2 regions of the Paenibacillus sp. GCM10027630 genome follow, and region 2 is predicted to be linked to the other one. Evidence: riboswitches for the same ligand, from Rfam matches in the RefSeq annotation. Region 2 holds a riboswitch; the other holds the start of a gene.
The links. Region 2 has a riboswitch for cyclic di-GMP ahead of ACFQ0C_RS20085 (response regulator). Riboswitches for the same ligand answer to the same signal wherever they lie in the genome.
Positions count from the first base shown of each region.

Region 1: linked by a shared signal. The riboswitch ahead of ACFQ0C_RS28030 (PilZ domain-containing protein) and the one ahead of ACFQ0C_RS20085 (response regulator) in region 2 are both predicted to bind cyclic di-GMP.

Region 1 is NZ_JBHTGY010000057.1:54,879-59,498, forward strand. Features, by position in the region: gene ACFQ0C_RS28005 (hypothetical protein) at 1-150, shown strand, start outside; gene ACFQ0C_RS28010 (LiaF transmembrane domain-containing protein) at 147-809, shown strand; gene ACFQ0C_RS28015 (hypothetical protein) at 867-1,232, shown strand; gene tadA (tRNA adenosine(34) deaminase TadA) at 1,246-1,683, opposite strand; gene ACFQ0C_RS28025 (thiol-disulfide oxidoreductase DCC family protein) at 1,915-2,355, opposite strand; cyclic di-GMP riboswitch class I at 2,539-2,629, shown strand; gene ACFQ0C_RS28030 (PilZ domain-containing protein) at 2,797-3,510, shown strand; gene ACFQ0C_RS28035 (sensor histidine kinase) at 3,724-4,620, shown strand, end outside.
Region 2 is NZ_JBHTGY010000038.1:746-17,771, reverse strand. Features, by position in the region: gene ACFQ0C_RS20090 (MDR family MFS transporter) at 1-1,446, opposite strand, end outside; cyclic di-GMP riboswitch class I at 1,719-1,808, shown strand; gene ACFQ0C_RS20085 (response regulator) at 1,924-2,286, shown strand; gene ACFQ0C_RS20080 (Cof-type HAD-IIB family hydrolase) at 2,501-3,304, shown strand; gene ACFQ0C_RS20075 (hypothetical protein) at 3,498-4,547, shown strand; gene ACFQ0C_RS20070 (MBL fold metallo-hydrolase) at 4,596-5,273, opposite strand; gene ACFQ0C_RS20065 (TetR/AcrR family transcriptional regulator) at 5,288-6,022, opposite strand; gene ACFQ0C_RS20060 (zinc-binding alcohol dehydrogenase family protein) at 6,977-7,990, opposite strand; gene ACFQ0C_RS20055 (aldo/keto reductase) at 7,987-8,934, opposite strand; gene fucU (L-fucose mutarotase) at 8,958-9,395, opposite strand; gene ACFQ0C_RS20045 (helix-turn-helix domain-containing protein) at 9,566-10,435, shown strand; gene ACFQ0C_RS20040 (hypothetical protein) at 10,781-10,933, opposite strand; gene ACFQ0C_RS20035 (PadR family transcriptional regulator) at 11,136-11,672, shown strand; gene ACFQ0C_RS20030 (DHA2 family efflux MFS transporter permease subunit) at 11,674-13,197, shown strand; gene ACFQ0C_RS20025 (VOC family protein) at 13,358-13,771, opposite strand; gene ACFQ0C_RS20020 (MFS transporter) at 14,396-15,796, opposite strand; gene ACFQ0C_RS20015 (hypothetical protein) at 16,082-17,026, shown strand, end outside.

The sequences.
Region 1 (4,620 bases), on a different contig from region 2:
GTGCTAACAGCGCTTGATCGATTATTTCCGAAAGAACGTATTTCGATGCTGTTCCATCAATATTTCCAAACATTCGTCGTTTCGGTCATCCTCATAGGGGGCGGTTTACGGCTGCTGCTAGGAAGTAAAAGAAAGAAGGATGAAAGATGAAGAAGTGGCGCGTGGGTACGCTTTCGATGGGAATAACTCTGGTGCTGCTGGGGGTGGTTTTGTTTATTTCCCAGTGGAAGGGGCAGCAGGCTTTTGATGCGTTTATTACGTGGTGGCCGATCGTATTTGTTTTGCTGGGTTTGGAAATCGTCCTCTATTTATCCTTTTCCAGAAAAGAAAACAGCATCATCTCCTATGATATGATGAGCATCCTATTCGTCGGCGTGCTTTGTATAGGTTGTCTTGGGTTCACAATGCTCGCTTCAGTCGGTCTGATGGGTGAAGTAAGGTCGATGATAGGGGCAATTGATGAAACGAAGGATTTGCCTACAGTGAAGGAAGCGGTAGCCGAAGGGGTGAAGAAGGTTATCGTACAATCACAGGACCAAACTGTAAAGGTGGATAAATCGCAGGAGCGGTCACTTCAAGTGTTCGGTACTTACCGCAGCCGTACTATCCAGGGCGAGGCAATCCAACCTATGGAGAAGGAGCAGTTCGTAGCTGTACGCACCGTTGGGGATACGATGTATGTGCAAGTTAAACGGTTGCCGCAAAGAAGGGGCTTCGATTCCTACTACCCGTGGATGACGGTTACTGTTGTTCTTCCGCAGGATGTGCAGGCTGAGGTGCGCGGAGCTAATAATGAGATGATTGAGTAAGTAAACAATGGAATCGTACGGGGATATCATAATCCGATAACTAAGGAGGTCATGCCTATGAGAACATTCATAGTAGGTATGATAATAGTGATGGTGTTAGGGTTGACGGGATGCTCCAGCCCCATAGAGTTTAATGGAAAAAGCGAGAACTGGAGCGTCACCTGTTCGGTCGACCAATCAGCTAATGTAAAATCATTCTTGATACGATATACCGGTAAAGAAAATCAACCTGTTAAAGATACTAGCTATTCCTTTGTAGATAGCAAAAATTTTAACAATAGCGGCAAAAGCGAAGCTTCATCGGCAACTTTGAAAATAAGCGGTAAGTCTACTATGGATACGCCGTATGTAGATGAAGCCGGGTTTAAGCTGCATATAAAATGGAATAGCAAAGAAGAGACTATAGATTTAGCAAGGGATTAGTCGGAGCTGCTTCTTATGATTTTCCCCGTAGTCTGCGAAAAAACTGCGTCAGCATCGAGCTGCATTCCTCTTGAAGCACACCGCTTACTACATCCACCCTATGATTGAACCGCTCCTCTTGCAGCAAATTCATCAATGTTCCTGCACAACCCGCTTTTGGATCTGTCGTGCCGTAGATGACTTGGGGAATGCGAGACTGAACTATCGCTCCCGCGCACATAGGGCAGGGCTCCAGCGTCACAAATAGCTGGCAGTCCAGCAATCGCCAAGCTTGCAAATAGTCGCTAGCCTGTTTAATAGCAATAAGCTCGGCGTGAGCCAGTGGATCCAGAGTAGTTTCGCGAAGATTATGGCCGCGTCCAATAATTTGATTGTTCCAAACGACTACTGCGCCGATTGGCACCTCCAGCAGCGCTTCCGCTTTTCGTGCCTCGGCTATGGCTTCGTTCATATAAGGAATATAATCTTGCAAGGTACACCTCTTTTGTTCCGAAAATGGGGTGAAGAACGAACAAGTATTCGTTTTGTTAACATGCTGTGGATAACATTGTGGATAACACAGTTATTGTTCACATTTCATTATAAAGCTCTGGGGATAAATGAGCAAAGCCCCTCGGTTTATACCAACAGATATCCCCATATGTGGATATAGGCCAAGAAGTAAAGCATCACAGATTTGCTGCTATCCGATAAATTTGCGTTTTACATTCTCGGTCGGCATCATACAGCTGTCATACTTACCGAACAGCTTATAACGGCGCTTCGCAATCCATCGATATACGGCATCACGGAGGGGTCTGGGAACAGCTATAAATAAATAGAATAGAGCCCAGTAGCGGCCCAATCGTTTGAAGATGTGCAAAACTGCCGAGGAACGAGTATAGACGACCCCTTTTTCAACCAAAATAACAGAATCCGGAGCAGTATCAGCCGAACGGGTTGAATCGAGCAAGGACTGTGCATAATCAGATTGAAGGGGTGAAAACCGAAACACATCGGCTTTATCTTGGCGAATCAGAAACTGCACCCAACCGTTACAAAATCGACACACACCATCAAAAAGAACAATAGAGTAGCTGTTCGTATCGGAATGTTCGTGTTTAGAGGTTTTTTCGTCGATCATGAGACCACCTTCTATGATTTATTTAATTTTTAGTTAACAATTCCTGCGATTTACTATAAATTAATATTTAAATGTGACTTAAATCACGAATTAGATGATTGATTCTCATTGCCCCTAGAGCGTATAATAAAAATATGAAATGTTTAGGTCAATTTACCTAACATGAATGGCATTTTCTAACCAGATTGTTCAAGGCAAACTTGCTGAAAAGCAAGGACGCAAAGCTTAGGGTCTAAGGTCCAATGTCAAGGACTATGACAGCCTGGCCGCCGATTATTTTGTATGACAACGGTGTGCTAAGGCTGTTTCTCTCACTGAGGAGGCAGTCTTTTTTTATGCAAGAAAAGCAATTTAGACACGAATGGATCTTCATCGAAAGGGCTTCGATAAGAAGCTTTTCTAATTGTAACATAGATAAAATAATCGGCGGGAGTGAATAAGATGACTAGATCTGCAGCTGCGAGCCTAAATTATGACTACAAAGATGAGAAGTATAAAAGTCCTGCAGGAATATTGATTCACAGCCGAACCGTTGTTGAAAAAGATGGGTTTGTATCAACCGGACTTCTTACTTATGCTGAAGGTGATATTATCGAAGTGGAAATACCCGAATATAAGGTTTTTAACCTTGGGGATTCTGTGAAAATAACCGTGTACTCACCAGGAGGCATTTATACCTTCTTGTCTACAATAGTGGCAAAGCATAATGGAGCTCTGATCATCATTAACCCTCCTCAAAATCAACGTCGGTTCGTGGAGAAGCGGGAGAGCCCGAGAGTTCAGGTTAACCAAAAAGGCTCATTGCACGCAGTTACCTGGCTCCATACCGATGAAAAACAAAATCTGACGGACACCATAGGTCTAACCGTTCAAAATATAAGCGTTAGCGGGATTGGATTCGCCTTGAATGATGATGACTTCGACCTCAGCAGAGCTTTCGCGATTGAGGTTGAATTGGATTTGGGCTTTAAGCTGCCCGTTGTGGCTGAAATCATACGGCGAGAAACTTTATTTGAAGGTTACTATTATGGCGCGAGGTATGTGGATATGGAATCAGAAAAAGCTACCTCCATCCGTGCATTTGTGCTGAAAATGCAAGTGGAGTCGTATTTTAAAGAGAAGGAATTAAGAGAGCTTAAGCGAGCGTTCAAATAGAGAATATATATAATGACATCCGCCTAAGGGCGGTTTTTTTGTTTTTTAAGATAAGTTTGAACCGGCGGGCGGCTTTACCTTTCATAACCTCTTGCTGCACATTAAAATAATCCTTTTTTGCTATCAAATATTACCTTATTTCTAAGAATCCAAATTTGTTATAATGGTCAAACACTTCTAAATAAAATCGGATGGATAGGAAAGGTGAACCGGATGTACAAGCGCAGCTTGTTTGTCAAATTGCTGGTGTGGACGCTGCTGGCTACGGCGATTCCTTTTATATGCTCCAACCTGATTTCATACCGGTCTACTTCCGCTTCGCTGCAGGAGAACATGATCGAGCTGAACCAGAAAACGATGAACATTGGCATGGAAAATATGAAAAAATATTTGCAGGAGCTCAATCAGCTGTCGGTGTCCTGGTATTATGACCCTAACATGCTCAGCTATCTTTGGCTGGAGAAACCAAGCTTTGATCAGGATACGTATATCGACCGTCAGCTTTCTTATTTGTTTTCAAGTCGGTCGGAGATTAAGCTGGTCAATTTCTACAGCGGGATGAGCGGACAGAAATACACCAAATTCAACTATTCCGTATTCAGTGCGGTCCCGAGACAGGTGCTCCCCACTGAACGCAAGGAAGATTGGACGAGTGTGCCCGAATATGAAATGAAGCAGGTGAACGGCGAGCGGTTTTTGACAATTAACAAAAAGATGATCGATTATCCGAAGCCTAACGTACTGGGGCTGCTGTCGATTTATTTTTCTTTGGATGAGATTGAGCGTCTTGGCAGGCAGCTGTTGGACCCGAGTCATGAAACCGTTTTTTTGTTCATGAACAATAACAAGGAGCTTCTTTATACATCCAGCGGTTTGCCGGATATTCGGAATATGCTGGAGGATGAGAAGCCCGATTTGAGAATGACCGGGGATCGGCAAGGTTACTGGTACGGGCAATTGGATGGGAAAAAGGGCGTATTCATCACGGTAGCTGACCAATATCTCAATGTTCCACTGACGATGATTAAATTCATTCCTTCGGATTTTATTAATCAAGCTGCTCGGCGGACGCTGGACCAGTCTATGGCGATCCAGATTATTGCGTTCGCT
Region 2 (17,026 bases):
ACGGAGCATATCCATCAGTTGTGCAAAATAAGATTGAAGTTCTGCCGGTAGTGAGGCCTGAATTATTTTCAATTTGGGTTGATCCAATAAAACTTGCGGATTTAAAAAAGGTGCCAATTGTCTCGCATGCTCAGGATCTAATTGAGATAAATTCACACCTTTTCCTGAAGCGATCGTTTCTTCCAGATTTCTTTTAAGTATAGAGGTCATGATGGAACCGAACACGGCGATCCCTATCGTTCCTCCCAGATTTCTAAACAGGGTTGCCGTAGCCGTTACTACACCCAACTGGTTTATCGGGACTGCATTTTGAGCGACGAGTGTAAAAACTGGCATACCTAAACCCAATCCCACACCGAACACGCACATACTCGCTACAGCTAATGCAATACTGTTCATAAATGTCATCATTAGCATACCGATAACCATGAAGGAGATACCAGCGATTGCATACCGCTTATATTTACCCGATTTGGATATCCATCGTCCGGACATACTGCTCAATACGACCATCGTCAATGACATAGGCATGTTAACAAACCCTGATTGGGTCGGACTTAAGCCCTTAACCCCTTGTACAAAAAAGGGCAAGTATACCATAGCGCCCATCATTCCAGCATTCATAAGAAAACCAACAAGATTGGAATTCGTGATGATCCAGTTTTTAAAAAGATGCAGCGGCATTACGGGGCTTTTCGCTTTACGTTCAATAAGAACCAAGATAACTGCGAAGATTACCGCCATTATTAAAAGACCAATAATCTGTATGGAACCCCAAGAATATTTGGACCCCGCCCAAGAAAAGCCTAATAAAAGCGCAATAATGGAAAGTGACAAAAATAACGAGCCCCAATAATCAATCGATTCCGATTCAACACGTGGCACCTTTGGAAACATCCGCAAGATCATTACGAAAGCAACAATTCCCAGAGGCAAAAACGCCCAGAACAACCATTTCCAATCCATATGATCTATCATCACACCACCTAAAGTCGGTCCAATAACACTCGAAAAACCGAAAATAGACATCATGACTCCTGTCCATTTCGCTCTTTCACGGGGCATAAATAAATCACCAACGGCCATTGTTGTAACCGACATCAAAACTCCGCCGCCTAAGCCCTGAATGCCGCGATAAGCGATCATCTGAAATATATTGGTGGATAGTCCCGTAAGAAAGGCACCTATCATAAAAACGACAATCCCGGATAACAAGAATGGTTTACGCCCGTAAATATCCGATAGCTTACCTACCAGAATTGTAGCAACTGTAGATGTCAGCATATAAATCGTAATAACCCAAGAATAATAATCCATGCCGCCCAGCATAGAAATAATTCTTGGCATAGCTGAACTGACAAGCGTTTGATTAATGGCTGCAAAAAACATCGATGCCAATAAGGCGATCATAACGATAACTTTCTGCTTTTGTGACAGGTTGTCCATTCGCTGCCTCTTTTCTATTGTTCTCATGCCTGGCTGTCGGAATTATCGTTAGGTAGGCAACCTATTTTAGCGAGATATAAAATATATAAATTTTCAAAACTTATTTTGAGTAACTGCCTTAATAATTATTCGCATTTATGACTTTAATTGTCAGCACTCAAACGCTAGTACTTTGTCAATAGAACTTTATCACCGGCATTTCCGTCTAGTCCTTTATTACCAGCAATAAGAATGATATACTTTTAAAAAAATGGATAGTAATTCTTCTGTATATACGATAAGAGCAAAACTAATGAAAATTAGTGACGCAAAGCTATTAGGGGCTAAGGCGAAATCATTCGCTAAGCTTGCCAGCTGCCGAAGGAAGGGATCAACAACTCCCCTTGTTCATCTTATAAGGGGGGTTTTTCTTGTGTGAACGAATCAATCCGCCTACTAGAAATGTTAATAAGTAGACCCCTGAAAGGTGATAAAAATATGGCTAGACTAATGATTGCAGATGATTCTATGTTTATGCGATTGATGATTAAGAACATTCTTTTAGATTTAGGGCATGAAATTGTTGCCGAAGCTTCGAATGGGCTTGAGGCAGTTTCTCTATTCATCCAGCATTCTCCTGACTTGATTACGCTGGATATTACTATGCCGGAGATGAACGGTATTACTGCATTAAAGGAGATTAAAAGCTACAAGAGTGACGCCAAAGTAATTATGGTGTCTGCAATGGGGCAACAATCTATTGTTATTGAAGCCATCTCCATTGGAGCTAGTGATTTTATTGTGAAGCCTTTTGATAAAGACAGGGTAGCAGAAGCTATACAAAGAGCGCTGAAGATATGATGCCCATGCCATGACATCTACACTTGTTTACAGGGAACCCTTGAATATACAATTAGCTGTGAACCAAATAAACATCAATAAATCTTCACAATACGGTCTCCATATAGCTGATATTTTTTATAAAGATACTGCTCAGAGAAAATAACAGTTAATCCGCGCATTAATCTAAGGTATAATGGTAGCCATAGACATAAATTACAGGAGTGGATAAACGATGTATAAAATGCTGGCAATCGACATTGACGATACGCTAATTAATGATGAGAAAGAAATTACGGCAGGCACCAAGCAAGCTCTGGAGCAAGCATTAGCACAAGGAGTTACGGTTACATTGGCTACCGGACGGATGTACGCTTCAGCGAAGCAGCTGGCCTCCCAGCTGGGGCTGAATGTTCCTTTGATTACCTATCAAGGATCTCTAGTGAAAAATGCCATAGACGGCAAAATTTTATACGAACGATCTGTGCCTGTAGAAGCAGCCCACTACCTTTTTGATTACTGTGAGCGCAACGATCTGCATTTGCAAACGTATTTTGACGACATTCTGTATGCGAAAGAGCGCAATGAAAAAATCGAAGCTTACGCCGCGCTTTCCAAAATTCCTTTTACCGTGTATCCGAATTTCAAAGAGCTGGCTGACAAGCCTTCTACCAAACTGCTAATAATTGATGATCCCGCCAAGCTTGATGAAATTGCTATTGAGCTTCGCAAGGAAATCGGACATTTGGTACATATTACGAAGTCCAAGCCTCATTTTCTGGAGATCATCCATCACGAGGGTACGAAGGGCGATGCGCTCCGTTACTTGGCCGGTCAATACGGCTATGATATGTCCGAGGTTATATCAATCGGCGACAGCTGGAATGACCATGAGCTGCTGGAAGCTGCCGGATTCGGAGTGGCGATGGGCAATGCGGTAGACTCACTTAAAAAGATAGCCGACTATATTACGCTCAGCAATAACGAAGACGGCGTCAAGCATGTCGTTGAAAAATTCGTGCTTCAGACTTCCCTTTAAGGGAAAGCTGCTCTTATAAATAAAGAGTAATAAGCCGTGATTTCCTGCTAAAGGAGAATCACGGCTTTTTCATTTTTAATATTCAATCCGTCCGCCATAAAATCGTCATTTCTGTGGGATATCCGGGTACATTATATTCTTGGGATAACCCTTATAATGGAATTATAAGTCAGTTAATTAAGGAGGGATTTATGTGACTGTCCACAAACTCCAACGATCTACTCTCTGGTTTATCGCACTTACATTTCTTATATTAGCAGCAGACCTGACAGTTGTACGAACCTCATCGATTAACGAGAAAGATTGGCTGCTCGTCTATGCCGTTATGTTCGATTGTATGCTGGTAATTCCTTTTCTCTATTGGTTATGTATGTTACGGGGCAAAGGAAAATCCATCTCCAAGGTACTCCCCCTGCCTTTGCTAGGTGGGTTGGCAGCATGGCTTGTTCTTCCTGTCTCAATGCGCAATCATATATGGAATGGGATATGGCCTATAGAGCTTCTAATCATTGCTGTTGAGGTTACTTTTATTGCCTATGAGGTCAGGATTTTATACCGTTTCTTCCGGTGCTTTAGGCAGGTTGCTCGTGAAGAAGCTAATACTGGAGAAGCGCTTCGCAAGGCGGTACACGAAACGATTGGAAGAGGCAAGCTGGCCTCCTTATTGCTTCATGATGTCAGTGCAGCCTATTACCTTTTATTTTCGTGGAAAAGAAAGACGCTAGCTAAACTCGAGCATTCCGTTGAATTTTCCTACTATAGGAAGACCAGTCAAAGGCTCTATGCAGCAATTCTTTCCAAAATCCTCATCATCGAAGGCATTTGTGTTCACTTTCTGGTTCAGCAGTGGTCTGATTGGGCAGCCTGGATTTTGAGTATCTCCGACTTTTGGCTGCTGGCTTTGATCTGGAGTGACTACCGTGCCTCTGTCTTGCAGCCCGTTAAGCTCCAAGACGGTATACTAAAGCTCAGGTACGGATTACGGATTCAGGCGGATGTCCCCCTTCAGCTGATTGCCCATACAGCAACCGCACTTGAATATCAGCTGGAAAAAGAGGAGCAGCGGGATGCAGCTTTACCTCTCTTGGCCGCACCCAATATCCGTATAGAGTTGAAGGAACCGATTACTGTGGAAGGCTTGCTGTTTTTACCACGTAAGGTGACCAAGATTTTTTTGGCGTTAGATGAGCCTGAGACATTTGTCCGTGAGATTGAAAAGCAAACCGATTCATATCTGGGCTAATCTGCGATAATTCAAATGCGGGGAAGCGACATTGCCCGATCTTAAAATTCAGCGGCGAATTTTAGCCTGCCCAGCCTGGCTCTCCGTCCATCTGCGTCTGTAAGCTTCATACTGCTGATGCGGAAGCTGGACTTCACCGCCATGGCATATGCTAACAAGCTTGGGCTTCAGCTGAGCAACAATGGCACCACTCTCCACAGCTTGCTCCATATCCGCAGTAAAACTTGCCATCGGCTGCTTCAGCTGTCCGCGCTTGGTTGTAAACAAATCTCCTGCCAGCAAAACTTGATCCTGCTCATGGTAGTAGGCAATATGACCCGGCGAGTGACCTGGCGTCAGATAAGGAACCAATCCGCCAATCGATTGCATATCGAGAGGCTCGACAATCCCGGGCTCAACGGACATTTGCGCTTTTTTACGCCCCGGATATGGCAATTGTCCCTCCATATAAGCAATTTCTGCTTCATGTGCGTAAACCGGAACTCGATGTGTTTCGCGTATTTTTTTGATGCTGCCGGTATGGTCAGAATGTCCGTGGGTTAGCACTATCCGCTCCAGCGGCAGATTCAATGCCTTTATCTGTTTCAACAGACCGCCCGCCATCCATGGAATTCCAGCATCCACCAAGGTCAGACCACGTTCTGACTTCACAATCCATACACTAATTGGAATAACTATCCATATGGTGCATTTCCAAATATGCTCCGATATTTGTGTGATTTTCATTATTTTCAACTCCCCTATCCCTCAATTTTGGATTTTTTAACCTTCTGCTTCTTATCTTTCTTGGACTTCTCCTTATCTTTTTGACCTTTCGTTTGTCCTTTCAACGGGTTCTGCACTTGTTCAAGCTTATGCTTTATGCCTAGCAGCACAATCTCTATGGATTGATCCAATAATGGAATGATGCGCTCCAGCAGCGGCTCTAACGGTTCCTCGCTATTCAAATAAGTACTAACCATTCCATTCATCACGAAAAAATACACCCGGCTGTGATTGATCCGCGCCTCCGATGTCTCTGCCGGAATAATCCGGTTGACGCTTTCGGTCAGGTGGCTGAACAAACGATTGCGCAGTTGGTTTACCTCACCTGCCGGGTTCACTTCATCAACACGCACGGACTTTACATTGAATATGACTGTGACCATGCTTTTATGGGATAGACAAAAGCGGAGGAAATGTCGGCTGATCTCCAAGAGCTTCCCCGTTGGGTCTAACGACTTTTCATTCATAACCGAAAGAAATGCAGCCTCCAAGGTTTGCAAAGGCGGAATAGCCAGCTGCTCCAGCAATGCCTCCTTATCCTTAAAATACAAATAAATCGTTGTATGCGAGCAATTAGCTTCTTTGGCAATTTCTCGCATTGTTACAGTATCGTAACCTCGCTCTGTAAACAACTTGCCTGCCGCTTCGGCAATGCTTCGCTTCGTTTCTTCCGAACGAAGCTCTTGCTTGGACTTCTTTATTGATTCCAACTAATAGCCCCCTCACTACAATTATAACCAACGGTTAGTAACCTATGTTAATATAATAACCGTTGGTTATAAAAATTTCAACTTCTATCTCAAAAAGCTTGTCAGTCCATAAGAATAAGGCTGAATCCCAACTCGGTACAGGCAGTGAAGATAACCATATAGGTTAATGAAAGTTAACAAAAAGAGCTGCGATAAATGATTGATCCCGTTGAGCGGTAGTGTAACCCTTTAAACTAGCACCTATCCGGTCTTTCTGTCCAGGTGGTACTATCCATAGAAATAAAATAACGAGGCTGTCCCAAAAGGGTATCAGTGAATGAATCAGTTCCAAATTATGAACAAATACGCCTCCAAAACCACTATGTAAGCGGAAATGGAAGCGTCTTTTTTGTAGGAAAATTCCCCTCAGAGTGGGGGTTTAAAAATCCAAAAATGAGTTCGGCCGCTTTTTGGATGTTGCTTAAGTGATGGGGCGAGAAGCGATGTTCAAAGGCTGCTTTCAATCTAGAGGAGGCCATGATTTGTCGGGGCCGCTGCGGAAAGAAAAGAAATAGATGGAAATCCTCACGCTAATCCAGGGTGGATATCAGCCAAAATACGTAGAATTAGCAGGAGAAATTCCAGCTATAAGACTTGGAACGCTATTTTCGGAGTAACTAACTTGACATTTTCCTGATAATTGCACGGAGTGCGCAATACTGCCATGCAAAGCCTTAACCGAACCACGAGCCATGAACCCGATACCCGCGATTAGCAAGCGTTGGAAAGCGACCTCATCTTATGCGTCACTGAATACACAAGAATGTGCAAAAAGAGCCTTCAACTATTAAAGTGGAATTGAGGGCTCTTTTGCAATGAAGGGTTGTCTCAAAATGTCTTTTGGTACAGCCCCGTTTGTACGTATAATTCAATGTGCAGAACCTATATGGCTGTCTGCTGTGATACACCAAATGACTACAACTCCACCATAGCCTTAATCACTTTGGTCTCCGGCTTGAGCCAGCTGTCAAAATGCTCAATCATTTGTTCAAACGGTACTCGATGGGTGATGTAGCTCCCTACGTCGATGCTTCCGCTTTTTACTGCCTCCATAACGTTGTCAAAATCTTCCTTGGTTGCATTCCGGCTAGCCAGCAGCGTCAATTCATGCCTGTGGAACTCAGGATCATTAAAGCTAATATCCGCTTTTACCAATCCCACATACACCAGCTTTCCTCCATGAGCAACAAGCCCGAAGGAGTCCGTCATGGAACGCAGATTTCCTGTCGCATCAAATACTACCGTCGGGAAATCACCCCCGGTAATTGCAGCCAGCTGCTTCTTAGGCTGATTCAGCGCATTGACCGCATGATCGACTCCCGCCCATTTCTGGCAAAAGGCTAACCGTTCATCATTGATATCCATAGCAATGACTTGCGCGCCGCGGTGCTTTGCGAATGCCATAACTCCCAGTCCAATGGGTCCTGCTCCAACTACAAGCACGGTCTCACCGCTTTTTAGCTCCGATCTTCTTACAGCATGTGCACCAATACTAAGGGGTTCCAATACGGCGGTTTGATCAAGTGTAAGTCCGTTCGTCTGAATTAAGTGAGTAACAGGTACGGACAATAGCTCTCTCATTCCTCCATCACTATGTACGCCAAGCACCTTCAAGTCGGTGCAACAATTGGTTTTGCCATTGCGGCAAGCGATACATGTCCCGCATTGCATATAAGGGATAATCCCTACTTGATCGCCAACCTGCAGTCCAGCTTCATTGGGTCCAACTTCTTCGATTACACCAGCGAGCTCATGTCCGAGCACACGTGGGTAAGAAAAAAAGGGCTGATTGCCTTTATAAGCATGCAGATCCGTACCGCAAATACCGATTCTTCGAATGCGAACTATCGCCTCACCAGCTGCCAAAGACGGCTCCTTCATCTCGACAAGCTTAAACTTTTCAATTTCCTCACATACAATACCCCTCATGATATTGCCTCCTTCTCGTTATACTCAGGTCTGCCGCTAACCCATGTCTGGTTGTGAATCGGTGCCAAAATAGCAAGCACCTCCTTAAGCAATTCTTCATCGATTGGTTCTTCTGTCCAGGCAATGTTTTTGCTGATGTTATCCGGATTCGCTGTACTGACCAGTGTGGTTGGAATCTGTTCGTTGCTTGTCGAAAACTGCACAGCCAGCTTAGCGATATCCGCTCCTCGGCTTACACAATGCTCAGCTGCTTTTCGGCAAATGTCCTTCAACTCTCGACTTCCCGGATGCCATTCAGGTGCGACTCTTGTTCCCAACAGCCCCATCGATAGCGGTGATGCGTTGACAAGGCCAATTTGTTGTTGCTCAATGAGCGGCAATAAGCTTAAAAGCGATGTATCGTTTAGCGAATAATGGCAATAGGATAAAATCGCATCAACCTCGATTTGAGGAAGCATCGTTTCAAATAGCTGCACCGGTAAGCCGGAAATACCGAAATACCGGATCTTTCCTTGCTCCTTCAATTGATGAAGTGCCGGAATAGCCTCTTCTACAATTTGTTTCGAGCTGACAAACTCAATATCATGCAGAAACAGCATATCCACGTAATCCGTGTTCAGACGCTGCAGGCTTTCTTCGATGCTGCTGATGATCCGTTTGCCCGAGAAATCAAACGTATCCGCACCGTATCTGCCTGCTTTTGTAGATAATAGGAATCGGTCACGTGGAAGCTGCTTAATTGCCTTGCCAAGTACCGTTTCTGCCTTAGTCAGTCCGTAGTATGGTGAAACGTCGATAAGATTAATACCTTGATCTACTGCGGAATGCACCGTTCGGATTCCCTCTTCTTCATTAGCATCCCGAAAAACACTTCCTAGCGAAGACGCCCCATAGCTCAGGATGGATACATCCAATCCGGTCTTGCCCAGTTTTCTGTATTGCAAGCTGCTCACTCTCCCTCACAGGCTCAGCCCTGCTGCTTAATGACACCTTTTTTCAAAATAATGTTTGCGTATTGCGCTCCCTCGCCTGTAGCGACTACGACATAAGCCTTCTTGGCTCGCTCGTAAAATGCAAATCTCTCCGCATATTCAAAGGGCTCTTCCAGAGAAGTATGGCTTTTCAGAATATCTTGGTACCGCTTCCAAATAGGAGTTTCAACTGTATCCCCAGGAACCTTGTCCATCAGCGCCGCTGTATGCTCCACGTAGGTGTCCAATGGAAATAATTGAAGAATGGCCTCCAGCAATTCCGGAATCGGATGCCCATCACAGCGAACCAGCCTCTGCGCGATACTTGCTGCCGGAAAGTTGGCGTCTGCTAGAACAAGCTCATCTCCATGCCCCATCTCCATCATTATTTTTAACAGTTCAGGTGAAATCAATTTGGGAATTCCGATCAGCATTTACATTCCTTCCTCTCATGAAAGAATTCATTCATACCTTAACTCTATTTTACCAACAAATAATAATTAAAAAATAACCTATCCTTGCAAATTTATACTCTTTTTTGCTATCATTTTAACCATGATCTACTTATAGATGCAAGGTTTTTTCTTACCTTAGGAGATTAATTATGAATCCAATTCGAAAACAATTCGACTCCAACAGCACATTTCCATTTTCGTTCGTATACAGAGGCACCAAGAGTACACAAACCGAGCTTCCCGACCATATTCACGATTGGTACGAGCTTGTCTACGTATACAGCGGGGCAGGGACCTTATTTATTGATCAAACGATCTATGACATGCGGCAGGGAGATCTCTTTGCAATTCCCGGAAATACGATCCATCGGGCATTGCCAGATAAAGACGATCCTGTTACCTCTACGGCTATCTTTTTTAGCCCCATACTGGTTCAACACGCCTCTTTCGGTGACTCCTTCTCTTATCTTCATTGCTTCGAACAGCAGAGGAAACAGAAAAACTATAAATTCGAGCTTATGCAGCAGCAGCAGCAGGATCTTGAACTAAGTATTGAGCTTATTCACCATGAAATACAAGCTTCAAGTCTCGGATACAGGCAAGCCATTGTGCTCCAGCTTCAAACCATCCTGCTTCTCCTGAATCGGCAAACCGGGCCGAATGACGGCCAAAATGCTGTTGATTCATCAATCGGACCAAATTGGATGAAGGAAATTCTGCTTTATATCGATGACCATCTATTTAATGATATCGGATTATCTACAGTTTCCCGCAAAGCATCCGTTACACCTGCGCACTTCAGCCGCGTTTTTAAGCAGACAATCGGAATGAACCTGACGGAATACATCATGACGAAAAGAATCATAAGAGCCAAGGAGCTACTGAACATTACCGATCACAACATCAGCCTTATCGCAGAAATGTGCGGCTTCGAAACATTACCTCATTTTCACCGCATGTTTAAAAGGGTGCTTGGCATAACACCAGCAGCGTACCGCAGAACGGCCAAGAAAATTTAGCGACAAAACAGGGCGCCCAGCTGCTGTCCAGGGATCTGGATCTGCCCACTGCTCTCCTGCTTTCCTACTCGTCCGCTCTCCCACTCGCCCAATCTCCTGCGGAACGTCGTTCCGCTAAATGTCTTGCACACCTGCTATTTCATGAAGTAGCGGAACCACGATGCGTTATTGCGCCCCTGATCGGTTAAAATCCCACATTTCAAAGAAATAAGGGATCCTTGTTCCGTTTCACATAAATGAACACGTGTGCAGATCGAAATAGCGCATCCCAGTTCCCTCAACCGCCAATTTAGTGATGACCATGCTTATCCCAAACCTCAAAACCATAGAAAAATACCCCTACAGCTATGAGCTATAGGGGCTAAGTTTAGTTTCATTTCCAGGCACATGTACCTCGATTACTTCGACGCCAAAGCGCCATAGCGTCCCTCCTACATTATCGCCGGCATCCAAAGAAATCCAGGTGGCAACGTCAGCATCATCCATTCTCTCCCTCATTCTTTTCCTCGTTCTAACCTCTAATAACAAACCCTATTCGATTCGAGATAAGTCCTGCATTGTGCGAGTGTCCATACTATTTGAAAAAAAGATTTTATATATTGACATGATATATATCGAACTGATATATTAACTAACGAAACATTATAGAAAATAATGTCAGTTTAGTTTCTCATTTGGAAAACTTTTAGGAGGCTCTTTCATGAACAGTCAAGATGTTATTCTCGGGATGCTTATGGAGCGTTCGTTATCCGGTTACGAAATCAAACAATTGTTTGAAGAACTATTCTCTTACTTCTACAGCTCCAGCTACGGAACGATTTACCCTATGCTGCATCGGATGGAGAAAGAGGAGTTGTTAACCAAGGAAAATGTACCTCAAGACGGTAAACCTAATAAAATTGTGTATACCATAACGGAGAACGGAAGAAAGCAGTTCAGCTCTTATCTGGATAGTCCTCTGGAAGCTGATAGCTTGAAATCGGATTTTTTGATGAGGCTTTATTTTGGCCGCTTTGTGGGGTATGACAAGGTCATTGTCTGGTTGAAGCAGGTGCAGCAGCATACAGAGAAGCAGTTAGAGCAGTTAAACAAGAAGTATTCACTTTATAAAGATCAAATCCATCCGACCCAGAACATATGCATCCAAATTGGGATCAAGGAATATAGCGTTAAATTGGAAATAATCCGTGAAGGATTAGAACAAATGGAACAATTAGAACAAGAAGCGAGGGGTTAATGTGACCGGATCAGGCTCAAATAATAAGCTCATTATTCTTGCCATGGCACTTGGATTATTAATGTCATCCTTGGATAATACAATTGTTGCATCATGCATTAACAAATTAAGCGAGGATTTTAATGTTTTTGATAAAATAAGCTGGATATTTACGGCCTATATGCTGGCGGCAACAAGCACGATGCTAGTATTTGGAAAAATGTCCGATTTATTCGGCAGGAAGATGTTCTACATGATTGGAATCGCCATGTTTCTTATCGGTTCTGCATTATGCGGAATTGCTCAGAATGTCGACCAGCTCATTTGGTTTCGTGTCATTCAAGGCATTGGCTCCGGTGCTTTATTTCCGATTAGCTTCACTATTATTTACACAATATTTAAAGATCCGAAGGATGCAGCAAAAATGTCAGGCGTATTCGGGGCGATCTTTGGCCTCTCTTCCGTTGCGGGACCGCAGCTGGGCAGTTTTATTGCTGGGCATTTGGGATGGAGATGGAACTTCTATATTAACGTACCGATCGGCCTGGCCTCTATGATTGTTTTGATGTTTGCTTTAAAGGAAACTCGTTCAGAGCGCAAACCGAAAATAGATTATATAGGAACATTATTTCTGATCATTACAACCGTTTCACTAATGCTTGCTCTTGAATGGGGAGGCAAGGATTATGCTTGGAGCTCATGGCAGGAAATCAGCTTGTTCGCCATATCAGCTGTAATCGGGACTTTGTTTATTCTAGTTGAGCGGAATGCAGCAGAGCCAGTACTCCCGCTAACCCTATTCAAAAATAAGATGGTATTGGGAACAAGCATCATTTGCTTCTGCCAAGGTGTACTCATGTTCTCGGCGATTACTTATCTGCCCAGTTTTACGGTTGGGGTATTAGGTAATAGCAATTCTAATGGCGTATTGACACCCATGATGGCTTCGTTAATTGCAGGAGCTATACTATTCGGCTTCTTGCAGTCGAAATTCACCTTCCGTACTCTAATGCTTATCAGTATGCTCATGACCATCGTTGTTGCATCGCTGCTATCTGTCGTTAGCGCTGATGTTTCCAGCGGTTATATGATCGCTCTTATGATTTTGCTGGGATTGGGTGCAGTAGGGCCTTTAATGAGTGTTGCGCAGAGCGCTATTGCTGCAAATGTTGATCCCAAATACATGGGCGTAAGCTCATCCATCGTTGGCTTCTGGAGAAATATTGGCGGCATATTAGGCGCTTCGATTATGGCGACAATCGTAAATAACAATTTATATAGATTAATAACGGAGGGTGCGGTCAAAGTCGGTATTCCTGACGATAAAATCAGCTTATTAGCTAATCCCGAACTATTGATGCGTGCTGGAGGTACAATCGACCCGCAAATCCGGAGGTTTCTTCAGGAGGCGTTAGGTACCGCCATTAATCACGGCTTTATACTCAGCATTTGTGTTGGCAGTATAGGTTTGGTTACAGCCATGTTTGTAGGAGCCAGCAGACTGGATTCCACAAAAAGACAACCATCCAGTGCTTCGCATGTGTAAAATTTGGTGAAAGCAAAAAAAAGATATAAAATCTTTTCTTCTTTTAAACTGGTACCCATACACTGGACACTTTGAAAAAAGTGTTAGCGAATGGGTACCAGTTTATTTAGAGGAAAAGTCTATATCTTTTTTATAGGTTCTTAATCAGTAACTGTTTCATTTATTCCGCTAAATTAAATTGCCATCCGATTCCGAATTTATCTTTTAGACTGCCATAGCATTTACTCCAGAATGTTTCCTGAAGCTCCATACCTACAGTACCGCCATCTTTCAGTTTATTAAATAAAGATTTAATTTCCTCCACGTCATTAATAACAATTGATAGGGTTATATTGTTACCTGCAACAAAAGGCATCCCCGGAAAAACATCAGAGAACATTACAGTACTACCAAGGATGTCAAGCCGTGCATGCATAATTAAATTTTTAGCTTCTTCTGGTAGGGTGAAGTCCGGGTGAGGCGGTGCTTCTTCAAAGGACATAATCTGCGGATTGGTTACGCCAAAAACCTGCGCATAATATTCTACCGCTTCACGACAGTTGCCATTAAAATTCATATAAACATCAATAGCCATTTTCTTCACTCCTAGAATTAAATTTGGATACAAACTGACCTTTTTTTCATATAGTATCATTCAACTATATATACCCAATTATACGTCAGGTAAATATAACCTGCCAAGCTGATGGCAGATTGCTGCTGTTATTCAACTTTTCTTGCGATTTATAACCCATTCCCGATAAAAAATAGGGTCCTAGGATCGGCATTTGTTGTTGAATTAGTGGCCTTTGTCGTGAATGGCCGCTTTTTTCGCTTAATTGTAACTTTCTAGTTTGTCAAAAGATTCATCATAAATCCATGTTAGACCGCCATCTTTGCTTGTTAGATAAATGATCCAATGTCTTTGAGTTCCTGATCTCTTACGGCATTAGAAACAGGCCATCTCTCCCGTTAAATATAGGCGTGAGAGGGTTCTTCCTGTATTCGTTAAACTTTTCCGGCAGCGTGACGGAGAGCCTTTCCCATGACTTTCCACGATCTTTGGTCCATAAATGCATGGCCCGTAATCCATATAATATCGGAAGCCTAAATATCCAATATCTTTGTTATAAAAACCCGCAGCCGTCAACTGTTCCGAAAAAACATCATTTGCGTTCCCAATTTCTTCCTACGTCTTTCCACCGTCCGAGTCAACACATCAGGAGGGTTTCATTTTGAATTTGATCATCCCATAGCTTTTATAGAAAATTACGGCTCCAACAATTATGGCAATAACGAATACAAGGAGCAAATTACTGTACAGATGGGCTTCGTTTTGCCTAACTAAAGGATTAACAGGGAAATTCAACAGCTTTTCATCCAATACTCTGCCGACCAAGGCGGTTCCTACAGCTCCCGAAATGAAGCCGACCAGATTGAATAAGCCCATCCCTACGCCCGTCTGATTCATTTCCAATGTTAAGGATACACTGTTGGCCAATGCAGTTTGAATGAACGAAAATCCGATATACATAAGTACCAGTGCTGCCGACATCAACCAGGCGTTAAAACCGAGCAAGGAAGAAATCAACAGCAGACTGACCGTCAGCAGCAGAATTCCGACAGCAACTACAAAGTTATTGCCCCGTTTATCCGCCAAGCCTCCGCCAATCGGTCCAAACACTACAGCGCTGATAGCCCCTGGAAACAGAATCCAGCCTATAGCACTTGCACTCAGCCCCTTTAATCCGCTTAGCATTAACGGCATGATAAACATAATTCCCATCACGGTACAAAATAGAATAAATCCAACAATCAAACCGCTGCGGAACAGCTTGTTTTTAAGCAAATCAGGTTCGATAAAAGGCTGGTCGACTCTGCGGATGTGAATGATGAACCAAACGAGCAGCACCAGGCTGGCCGTCAGGTAATACCAGTGAGGTATGGTGAAAAATAAAATTAAAGATGCAAGTCCGAAGCCGATCAAGCAAGCTCCCGGTATGTCTACCTTTCCGCTGCGAACCTCTTCATCAGGAAGCACCTTCCGGAAAAACGGGATCGATATGAGCGTAATCAAGGGTATCAGAAACAAGAAAGACCAGTGATAAGCGGATGAAATAAAGCCTCCGATAACCGGACCTACCCCAACGGCAAATGCTACAGCGGAATTCAGAATACCGAATACTTTGCCCCGGTCCTCTGCAGAAAAATATCTGGCAACTACAACCATGATTAACGCGGGAATGGCTGATGCGCCAGCTCCTTGTATCGCTCTAGCCACAATAACCATCGGGTACCAGGACTGGCACAGAATACCCAGAATCGATCCGACATTGTAAACAACAATCCCAATGACAATTAGCCTCTTCAGACTGTAAATGTCGGATAGCTTACCGTAAATGACGGAGCCTATTCCGAAAAAAATAATAAAGGTGGTCAATACCCAGCTGACGCCCGACGGAGTCAACCCGTACTGCGCAGCGATATTCGGCGTGGAAACATTAAACACCGTCTCGTTCAGAACAGCGAAAAAAATGATAAATATAATCCATGGTGCCGTTTTGCGTAAATCAAGCGATGAACTGTTAGCACTCGGTGAAGCATTTGAAGCGTCCAGCATAAATTCACTCCTATTCCTATCTTTTTTTATATAGTGGCTACCTTATCGTAATAAGATATTCCTATCAATCGGTATGGAAAGCTTTATTTAGAATAAAACCTTCCACTCCTGCATAAGGTTTAGTACCAAATACTCGGGCTTGTGCCAGTATACGCAACTGATGTCAATTACTCTAACACAATAACCTAGCCTTAGCTTACGAAGCCAGCTGTTGTTTTTCAAAAACCCAGTTCATGCTTACGAAGCCAGTTTTTGTTTCACAAAAACTTAGAGGAGGCGACCAGGATGGCTATTTCTTTAATTTCATTACACTGGGTTTATCTGTTATTAATCGTAGTAATCATCGGATTCATGGTATTTCGCAAGGACACGACTATTTTGTGTATTGCAGGCATCTTTATTTTGGGTCTGCTGGCTACTGGATCCTTAAGTCATTCCGTCAGCGGTGTCTTTTCCAGCTTTATTTATGCCATTAAGGAATTGCTCGGGACCATATTGATTATTTCCATAATCGTGTCTATGGGCAAGGTGCTGACCCAGACCGGTATAAATGAGACGATGATCGCACCCTTCGCCAAGTTGATTCGCACACCTGCACTTGCCTATTGGATAATCGGGATTGTGATGATGATCACCTCATGGTTCTTCTGGCCATCACCCGCAGTTGCGCTTATAGGAGCTGTGCTGCTCCCGGTTGCTCTGCGGGTAGGCTTGCCTGCGCTTGGCGTTGCTGCGGCGATGAATTTGTTCGGGCATGGCATCGCACTGTCCGGTGATTTCATCATTCAAGGCGCTCCGAAGCTAACGGCGGATGCGGCAGGAATACCGGTAGGCGATGTGCTGCAAGCGAGCATACCTTTGGTCATTGTAATGGGCGTAGTTACCACTGTAACGAGCTTCTGGCTGCTGCGGCGAGACATGAACAGCGGCAAGCTGCAGGCTGGCACCTATACCGATATGGAGACGGCTGCCGCTGCTGCGGATTCCTCTGCTGCGCAGGGCGAAGGAAGCTTGTCACAAACGATCCGCAGATGGTTCGCCTTGCTCATCCCCATCCTGTTCTTAGCAGATGTAGTAGCGATGTTCATGCTTAATCTACAGGGCGGTGATGCGACAGCACTTGTTGGCGGCACAGCCTTATTGATTATGCTGCTTATCACGATAATCGCCAACAAACAGAAGGGCTTGGAAAAAGCTACCGGGTATCTGGTGGAAGGCTTCCAATTTGGC